Regions from separate parts of the Streptosporangium sp. NPDC049078 genome, predicted to be linked through region 2. Evidence: predicted binding sites of a transcription regulator. Region 2 holds the regulator's gene; the other holds the start of a gene.
The links. The regulator LexA, encoded in region 2, represses DNA repair genes until DNA is damaged. The targets are predictions, from matches to a motif close to TCGAACANNTGTTCGA.
Positions count from the first base shown of each region.

Region 1: the regulator LexA is predicted to act here: its motif matches at 3,248-3,263, upstream of ruvC (crossover junction endodeoxyribonuclease RuvC).

Region 1 covers NZ_JBEZEL010000027.1:55,930-60,929, reverse strand. The annotation lists gene secD (protein translocase subunit SecD) at 1-229, opposite strand, end outside; gene yajC (preprotein translocase subunit YajC) at 314-679, opposite strand; gene ruvB (Holliday junction branch migration DNA helicase RuvB) at 906-1,964, opposite strand; gene ruvA (Holliday junction branch migration protein RuvA) at 2,011-2,631, opposite strand; gene ruvC (crossover junction endodeoxyribonuclease RuvC) at 2,628-3,215, opposite strand; gene AB0B90_RS35770 (cation:proton antiporter) at 3,373-4,650, opposite strand; gene AB0B90_RS35765 (YebC/PmpR family DNA-binding transcriptional regulator) at 4,719-5,000, opposite strand, start outside.
Region 2 covers NZ_JBEZEL010000014.1:220,315-225,314, reverse strand. The annotation lists gene leuS (leucine--tRNA ligase) at 1-1,998, shown strand, start outside; gene lexA (transcriptional repressor LexA) at 2,472-3,182, opposite strand; gene AB0B90_RS24940 (LysM peptidoglycan-binding domain-containing protein) at 4,073-4,345, shown strand; gene nrdR (transcriptional regulator NrdR) at 4,831-5,000, shown strand, end outside.

The DNA of each region.
Region 1 (5,000 bases), on a different contig from region 2:
ATTTGGCGACCTCGGCGTCGGAGATGCCGCTGCCGTTCACCCGCTCACGGATGATGTTCACGGCGAGGTCGAGGCTCTCCTGCGAGGGAGCGCCCCCGTTCGGCGTGATGGGCTGGAGCGTCACGGTCGTGCCGCCGGCGAGGTCGAGGCCATACTCCGGCGTGTACGCCTTGTTGAGGAGCATCGCCCCGCCCATGGCGAGAATGATCGCCAGAAGCACCAGGAGCATGCGCCCCGGTCTGCTCTGGCCGCTGGTCGGTCGGGCCACTGGTCGTCAGTTCTTTCGGTTATAGGGGGTTGGAGGTGAGGCTACTCACGGCTTCTTGCTCGTCGTGTCGTGGTCTGCACCCTGCTGTTCCGCCGTCTCCGCGAAATCGCGGTCGACAGCCTTGACATTCTCCTCCTCCGCGTCGTCGACGGGAACCAGGACACGGCCGATCGCCGCCTTGACCCAGCGGGTCTCCACACCGGGGGCGATCTCCAGGATCACGTCCTCGTTGTCGATGGCCACCACGGTCCCGAAGAGGCCCGTCGTGGTCATGACACCGGTGCCCGGCGTGAGACTGTTCTGCATCTTGAGCTGCTCCTGCTGCCGCTTGCGCTGCGGCCGGATAAGCAGGAAGTAGAACACCACGACCATGAGAGCGATCATGATCAGGCTCGAATAGTTGCCGCCCACAGGGCCGCTCCTTTTCTTGAAGATTGACCGGCGAAAACCGGACGCCACATACGACCACGCCGCTCAGCACGTCAGCCTACACAGCCAGCCAAGGCTCGGAGTTTAGGCGAGCTGTTAAGAGCGGGGCAACGAAGTCACGATTCGGCTCGCAGGGAAGTTCCCATTTCGATACAGTTGTCATCGTTCTGTGATCAATCCCGTACGACTTCCCTACCGACTCCCAACGCTAGATTTGCCCGGCATCATCCTCAAGATCGATGAGAAACGAGGCACCGAAGGCGTCGGGCGGGGGGACCAGACCCAGGTGGGTCCAGGCCGCAGCGGTCGCGACCCGGCCGCGGGGGGTGCGGGCGAGGAGTCCCTGCCGCACCAGGAACGGCTCGGCGACCACCTCGACCGTCTCGGGCTCCTCCCCCACGGCCACCGCCAGCGTCGACAGCCCCACCGGCCCGCCGCCGAACTTGCGCAGCAGCGCTCCGAGCACCGCCCGGTCGAGCCGGTCGAGCCCTTCGGCGTCGACCTCGTAGAGGTTGAGCGCGGCGGAGGCGACATCCCGGGTGACCACCCCCTCGGCGCGCACCTCGGCGAAGTCGCGGACCCGGCGCAGCAGCCGGTTGGCGATGCGGGGGGTGCCCCGGGAACGGCCGGCGATCTCGCGGGCGGCGTCGCCGGGGAGCGCGACGCCCAGCAGACGCGAGGAGCGGTGCAGCACCTCCTCCAGCTCGGCGACCCCGTAGAAGTCCATGTGCGCGACGAAACCGAAGCGGTCGCGCAGCGGCGCGGGGAGCATCCCGGCCCGGGTGGTGGCCCCGACCAGGGTGAACGGGGCGATCTCCAGTGGGATCGCGGTCGCCCCCGGCCCCTTGCCCACCACGATGTCGACGCGGAAGTCCTCCATCGCGAGGTAGAGCATCTCCTCGGCGGGCCTCGCCATGCGATGGATCTCGTCGATGAACAGGACCTCGCCCTCCGAGAGCGTCGACAGGATCGCCGCGAGGTCACCGGCCCGCTCCAGCGCGGGCCCGGAGGTGATCCGGATGGGCACGGAGAGCTCGGTCGCGATGATCATGGAGAGGGTCGTCTTGCCCAGTCCGGGACCGCCGCTCATCAGCACGTGATCCGGCGGCCTGTTGCGTCGCAGCGCGCTCTGCAACACCAGTGACAGCTGCTCGCGCACCCGCGCCTGACCGATGAACTCCTCCAGCCGCTTGGGCCGCAGTGCCGCCTCGATATATCTCTCGTCGCCCTCGGCGTCCGGCGACACCAGATCACGATCGGAACTCACGCCGCCCCTCCCTCGTCCCGCCCTACGGCGGACTCACCCGCACCCCTCATCGCACGCTCAGCGCGCGGAGGGCCGCCTTGAGCAGGGGCGCCACCTGGGGGGTGCGGCCCTCGGCCATCTCGGCGTCGGCCTGGGGCTCGACGGCGGCGACCGCCTCGTCGGCGTCTCGCACCGAGTAGCCAAGACCGACCAGCCCCGAGTGGACCTGACCCCGCCAGGCGGGCGCGACGGCTCTGCCGTCGAGCGCGGCGCTGACGGCCTCCTCGGGAGTGCCGAGCTTGTTCTTGAGGTCGACGATGATCCGCTGGGCACCCTTCGGCCCCACCCCGGGGACCCTGGTCAGCGCCTTGACGTCGGCGGAGGCCACGGCCACCCGGAGCGCGTTGGGAGTGTGCACGGCCAGCATCGCGAGGGCGACCTTGGGGCCGACCCCGCTCGCCGTCTGCAGCATCTCGAAGGTGCCGCGCTCGTCCTCGGTGGCGAAGCCGAACAGCGTGAGCGACTCCTCGCGGACCACCAGCGAGGTGGCCAGCCTGGCCTCCTCCCCCGTCCTGAGCGTCGCCAGGGTGCCCGGCGTGCAGTGCACGAGAACTCCCACCCCGCCGACCTCGACGACCGCACCGTCGGGCGCGATCGCGGTCACCTGTCCTCGCACCGAGGCGATCACTTCGCGGTTCCTCTCGGGTGTCCGGCCCTGCCACGACTCCGGAAGTAGGCGGCGGGGGTCGTGCCGGAGGCGCTCGCGGCCTTCGCGGCGGCCTCGGCCAGCCTGCTCTGTGCCCCGCCCCGCCACACGTGGCAGATCGCGAGGGCGAGCGCGTCGGCGGCGTCGGCGGGCTTGGGCATCGCGTCCAGCCTCAGCAGGCGGGTCACCATCGTGCCGACCTGCTGCTTGTCCGCCGTGCCGCTGCCGGTGATCGCGGCCTTGACCTCGGACGGCGTGTGCAGCGCGACCGGCAGGCCCCTGCGGGAGGCGCACAGGATCGCCACGGCGGAGGCCTGGGCGGTGCCCATCACGGTCCTGAGGTTGTGCTGGGCGAAGACCCGCTCCACGGCCACCGCGTCGGGCCGGACCTCGTCGAGCCACTGCTCGATGCCCGCCTCGATCGCCACCAACCGGGCGCCGATCTCGTCGTCGGCGGGGGTGCGGACGACCCCCACTTTGATCAGGCTCAGCGGTGCGCCGGGCCGCCCCTCGACGGCGCCGAGCCCGCATCGGGTGAGCCCCGGATCAACCCCCATCACCCGCAACTCGGGCAATCGCACCGACACGCCTCCGCTCGCCGAACATCTGTTCGGTGGCAGACTCTACCGCGTGAGAGCATCCCGCGCACGGCTCTCCCCCGGCCCGTCGAGAGGCGGAGCGGCAGGCACCTGCTCACGCCTCGCCGCCTCCAGGGGATCCGTCTCACGGGTGCTGGGTGGCGGGTTCCGCGTCACGGTCGTTCCCTGCCCGGTCGCGCAGCAGGTCCAGGCGGTTCATCACCGGCGAGGCCGAGATTCCGTGGATCACCAGGGAGGCCGTCGCGGTGAAGGCGACCACGGCCCAGATCTCCTCGGCGGGTACGCCGAAGTCGGCCTGGCCGAGGGCGTAGGCGAGGTAGAACAACGAGCCGATGCCGCGGACGCCGAAGAACGCCGCCACGACGCGCTCGCGCGGCCCCGCCCCGCCTCTCAGCAGGGAGAGCCACCCGACCAGCGGCCGGATGACGAGCAGCAGCGACAGGCCGACCACGGCTCCCCGCCAGGTGAGCGCGGACAGTCCCCCCACCGCGACGAAGCCTCCGAGCAGCAGGAGCAGCCAGGCGGTGAACAGCCGCTCGATCTGCTCTATGAAGCCGTGCAGCACCCCGTTGTAGCCGTGGCTGCGCTCGGCCGCCCTGATGGTGCAGGCGGTCACGAACACCGCGATGAAGCCGTACCCGTGCACCAGCTCGGTGAGGCCGTAGGCCAGGAACGTCGCGGCCAGCGCCACGAAGCCGTCGCGGTGCTCGGCCAGCCGCAGGTCGGGCTTCTCGGCACGGAAGAACAGCCGCCCCAGCCCTTTGCCGATCAGCAGGCCGCACACCACGCCCGCGACGCACCGGTAGAGCAGGTCCACCAGCGCCCACTCGCCGATCCAGCCGGTCCCCCCGCTGACGGCCAGCGTGATGGCGGCGTACACCAGGGGGAAGGCCAGGCCGTCGTTGAGGCCCGCCTCGGAGGTGAGGGCGAAGCGGACCTCGTCGTCGGCCTTCTCCGAGTCGACGGGCTCGCCGACCTGAACGTCGGAGGCGAGCACCGGGTCGGTCGGCGCGAGGACCGCGCCCAGCAGCAACGCCGCCGCGAGGGGCCAGCCGAGCAGGCCGTACGCGGCGGCGGCCACGGCGAGGACGGTGAGCGGGAGCGTCCACCCGAGCAGGCGCCAGGTCGAGGACCAGCCGCGCCGCCCGAAGGGCCGGTTGATGGCCAGCCCCGCGCCCATGAGCGAGACCAGCACGCAGATCTCGGTGACGTGCTCGACCAGTGTCCGGTGAGCCACCGGATCGGGATCGGGCAGCTCCAGGGGCAGGGCGTAGAGGACCAGGCCGACCAGCAGGCAGGCGAGGGGCAGCGAGAAGGGGCGGCGGTTGAGAAGTCGCGGCAGTGTGGCCGCGAGCAGCGCGGCAACGCCCGCCACGGCGAAGATGAGGTCAGGATTGCCCATTGTCCGCGTGATCTGCCCTGGACCACGCGGACAAACCTCACGAGCAGCGCGAGGTCCGAAAAATCGGACTACGCGTCGAGCTTCTCCATGACCTCGTCGGAGACGTCGAAGTTTGCCCAGACGTTCTGCACGTCGTCGCTGTCCTCAAGGGCGTCGATCAGCCTGAAGACCTTGCGGGCGCCCTCCTCGTCCAGCGGGACGTTCAGCGTCGGCATGAAGCTGGACTCGGCCGAGTCGTAGTCGATCCCGGCCTCCTGCAGGGCCTTGCGGACCGGGACGAGGTCGGTGGCCTCCGAGACGACCTCGAACTGGTCGCCCAGGTCGTTGACCTCCTCGGCACCCGCGTCGAG
Region 2 (5,000 bases):
GGTGGCCTGGTCAACTGGTGCCCGAACGACCAGACCGTGCTCGCCAACGAGCAGGTCAAGGACGGCAGGTGCGAGCGCTGTGGCGCCGAGATCGTCCGTCGCGAGCTGACCCAGTGGTATTTCAAGATCACTGATTACGCCGACCGGCTGCTGGACGACATGTCCCTGCTGGAAGGCGGCTGGTCCGAGCGCGTGCTGACGATGCAGCGCAACTGGATCGGCCGCTCCGAGGGTGCCGACGTCGACTTCGTGATCGAGGGCCGGGACGAGCCGGTCACCGTCTACACCACCCGTCCCGACACCCTGTACGGCGCCACCTTCTTCGTGGTCGCCCCGGACGCGCCGCTGGCCGAGGAGATCGTCACCGACGACCGGCGTGAGGCGTTCGAGGCATACCGGGTCGAGGTGTCCAAGCTGTCCGACATCGACCGGCTGTCCACCGAGAAGGAGAAGACCGGCGTCTTCCTGGGCCGGTACGCGATCAACCCGGTCAACGGTGAGCGCATGCCGGTCTGGGCGGCCGACTACGTGCTGTCCGACTACGGCCACGGCGCCATCATGGCCGTGCCCGCCCACGACCAGCGCGACCTGGACTTCGCCCGTACCTTCGACCTGCCGGTACGGGTGGTCGTGCACACCGGTCTGGCCGATCCCGGCGAGACCGGTGTCGCCACCACCGGTGACGGCGCGATGGTCAACTCCGGCCCGCTGGACGGCCTGGCCAAGGCCGAGGCGATCCGGAAGATCATCGAGGTGCTGAGCGAGCGGGGCACCGGTCACTTCACGGTCAACTTCCGGCTGCGCGACTGGCTGCTGTCCCGCCAGCGCTTCTGGGGCTGCCCGATCCCGATCATCCACTGCGCCGACTGCGGCGAGGTCCCCGTCCCCGACGACCAGCTGCCCGTCACCCTGCCCGACATGCGTGGCGAGGCCCTGGCGCCCAAGGGCATCTCCCCGCTCGCCTCGGCCGAAGACTGGGTCAACGTCTCCTGCCCCAAGTGCGGCGGCCCGGCGAAGCGCGACACCGACACGATGGACACCTTCGTCGACTCCTCGTGGTACTTCCTGCGCTACGTCGACCCGGCCTACGACGAGGGGCCGTTCGACGTCGAGCGCGTGCGCAGGTGGGGTCCGATCGACCAGTACATCGGCGGCGTCGAGCACGCCGTGCTGCACCTGCTGTACGCCAGGTTCTTCACCAAGGTCCTGCACGACATGGGAATGGTCGACTTCGTCGAGCCCTTCACCCGTCTGCTGAACCAGGGGCAGGTCATCAACCAGGGCAAGGCGATGTCCAAGTCGCTGGGCAACGGCGTCGACCTGGGCCAGCAGATCGACGCCTACGGTGTCGACGCGGTCAGGCTGACCGTCGTCTTCGCCGGACCGCCCGAGGACGACATCGACTGGTCCGACGTCTCCCCGGCGGCCTCGCAGAAGTTCCTCGCCCGCGCGTTCCGCGTGATGGCGGAGGCCGGCGCGGCCTCCGCGCCCGGCGTCGACGTCACCGCGGGAGACCTGAACCTGCGCAAGGTCGTCCACCACACCATCGACGAGGTCACCAAGCTGGTCGAGTCGCACCGCTTCAACGTCGCGGTGGCCCGCATGATGGAGCTGACGAGCGCGGCACGCAAGGCCATCGACTCCGGCCCCGGAGCCGCCGACCCGGCGGTCAGGGAGGCCGCCGAGACCCTCGCGGTCATGCTGTCCCTGGTCGCGCCGTACGCGGCGGAGGAGGGCTGGGAGCGGCTGGGACACGCCGCCTCGGTCGCCACCGCGGGCTGGCCGGTGGCCGACCCGGCGCTGCTGGTCCAGGAGTCGGTCACCTGCGTCGTCCAGGTCGCGGGCAAGGTGCGCGACCGGCTGGAGGTCTCCCCGGAGATCTCCGAGGCGGACCTGGAGTCGCTGGCCCTGCGGTCGGAGAAGGTTCAGCCCTTCCTGTCCGGCACGCCGCGCAAGGTGATCGTCCGCGCGCCCAAGCTGGTCAACATCGTGCCGTAGTCGTCCCGCGTGCCCTCGGGCCGCGGACGACTGAGTGACCGTCGTGGCCGCGGACGTCTCGCGGGGTCGCTACGGACTCGGGGTGCCCTTGCGAGGGCACCCCGGGTGTCGCGCGTCAACTCGGCCGGCGTGTCCCCGTGACCACTTCGGGGGAGAACCCGTGCCGCTTCAAGCGGCGGGCCTCCATCTCGGCCTCGCCGGGTGGGTTTCCGTGCCCGCCGGCGAGAGATCTTCCCGGGGATGTCCCATCACCTGAGAACGCCGGATGGGGCCCGACATCAGATGTCGGGCCCCATCCGGCGTGTCGTTCTATGGCGTGTCGCACAGAAAGCCGGAGGCGCGTGATGCCGAGCTCGCGTAACCACGGTGTGGCTCGGTCCGGACCCGCGTGCCGGGTGACGCTCTCAGACGGCGACGCCTCCACGGGCCGGAGCCCGTGGAGAGCGGTGAGGAGCCTGCGTGGGACGCTCGCGTCAGAGCTTGCGGAGGACCGCGACGACCTTGCCGAGCACGGTGGCCTCGTCGCCGGGGATCGGGTCGTAGTTGGGGTTGTGCGGGACCAGCCAGACGTGGCCGTCTCTGCGCTTGAAGGTCTTGACCGTGGCCTCGCCGTCGATCATCGCGGCGACCACGTCGCCGTTGTCGGCGACCGGCTGCTGGCGCACGACCACCCAGTCACCGTTGGCGATGGCGGCCTCGATCATCGAGTCGCCGGTCACCTGGAGGAGGAAGAGCGTGCCCTCACCGACAAGCTGCCTGGGCAGGGCGAAGACGTCTTCGATGCTCTCCTCGGCGAGGATGGGGCCACCGGCGGCGATCTGACCGACGAGGGGCACATAGGCGGCGGTCGGACGGCTGACCGGAGTCTCGTCCTCGCCGGAGTCGGGGTCAACCCACAGCACGGGCTCGCCGGGAAGGCGGACCTCCAAGGCGCGGGGGCGGTGCGGATCACGCCGCAGGTAGCCCTTGCGCTGCAAAGCCGTCAACTGGTGCGACACGCTGGAGGTGCTGGTGAGCTGCACCGCTTCGCCGATCTCCCGCATGGACGGCGGATAGCCGCGCTGCTGCACGGAATCGCGGATCACCTCAAGGATCTTCCGCTGCCTGGGGGTGAGGCCAAGGGAGTCACGCCTTCGCACCGCCAGGTCGCTGGCGGCCGAACCGTTCTCGTTGTGCTGGCTCATACGAACTCCTCGCCTCCCGGTCTGTATTTAAGACGTCGCACACAGCGACCATACCTCGGCCGAAGATCATACTCAAACAATTGTTCGAATGTCCTCGAAATCGGCGACGCCGTGGTGTACAACATCGTACGGGAGTTCGATCGACATCGTGTTCGATTCACCGATCTTTCTTCGACATGTGTTCGGCCAGGTCGAGGGGATGGGGGGCCACCGTGAAACCGACCGCGACGACACCACGATCCAGGATCGCGCCGAGGTCCCGGGCGGCGCAGCGATCACCGGGAGCGCCGCGCCTGCGGCTCGTGCCGCCCCCGAGACCGGAGCCGGAGCCCGGTCCCGCGCCGGAGCCAGGGCGGAGGTCCGAGGCGAAGCAGGGGTGGGAGGCCGTGTGGGACTCGGTGCCGGTGTCGGGACCTGTGCCGAGGGCGCGCCTCGGCCGTGAGCCGGGGCGAAGGTCCGGGGGGGAGCCCGAGCGGGTCTTCGAGCGTGAGCCCGGGCGAGGATCCGGCCGTGAGGCTGCGCGAAGGTCCGGCCGCGAGATGAGACGGGAATCCGCTCGGGAGTCCGGGCGAAAGCGTGGGCGGGAGCCGGGGCGGGCCTCGCGTGAGTCCGAGCGAAAGCCCGGCGGGGCGTCCGGGCGTGAGCCTGGGCGGAGTCCCGGACGCGAGGCGAGGCGGTCGCTCGGGCGTGGGCGGGGATGGAGCCCCGGCCGTGAGCGGGGACGGTGGTCCGGGCGTGATCCGGAACGGGGGGCCGGACGCGGGGCCGGGCCGAGGAGGGCGCCGCGATCGGCGACGGCATCCTCGGCGGGCACCCGTCGGCCGGGTGTCGGCCGGAAGGGAGCGGTTCGGCGGCCTCTTCGACTCACCCGGCGTGGAAGGATCGTCGTGGTGGCGGTGCTCGCACTGTTCAGCCTGGCGGTGCTCTGGATCGGCGGACGCATCGACATGGTCGCGGCGGACGAGCGGGCGGGCCTTGAGGGGCTGCCGCGGATCACGGTGCACGCGGACGACACGCTGTGGGAGATCGCGGACGCGTTGACGAAGGAGGCGGACACCGGCTCGGCGGTCCGTCGCATCATGGACCTCAACGGGCTGTCCGGCTCGGAGGTCCGGCCGGGGACCCGGCTCTATCTCCCGGAGGGCCTCGTCTCCGTGAGGTGAGGCCGGTCCGGGCTCCGGCGATCGGGCCGGGGCTCGTGGGACCGCTGCGGCGCCCGGCCGGCCTCCGGCGGGGCGGCCGGCGAGACGGGCGGGCCTCGTTCCGGCGGGGTGAGGCGGGTCGGCGGCGCGGGTGGGGCGAGGGGTGTGAGAGGGGATGCGAGGGACTCGTCCGACGGGTCGCCTGGGGCGACTGTGAGACGAGAGGCGTCCGGGGCGAGAGGGGTCTCGCATGGGTGGCGACACGCCGGGATGTGCGGGCTGATCAGCGACTTCGTGCCGCAAGGTCGTTTCAACTTGCGTTCATGGTCGAGCACTTCTACGGTTGGACCACAACATCTAGTGGCTGCATCGCAACACTTCACCACAGCTTGTGTTTCCATTACCGCATCTCGACTCTTCGAGATGTGTGCGCGGGCGTCTGGCCGTGCGTGTCGTGGGTAGGTGAGGTGGGTCGGCCGCTTCGGTAGGTCAAGGAGGCGACACGCGTGCATTGTCCGTTCTGTCGCCATCTGGACACGCGAGTCATCGACAGCCGGGCCACCGAGGACGGCGGGGCGATCCGCCGCAGGCGCACGTGCTCGGAATGCGGGCGCAGGTTCACCACGCAGGAGACCGTTCTGCTCATGGTGAGCAAGCGCAGCGGTGTGACGGAGCC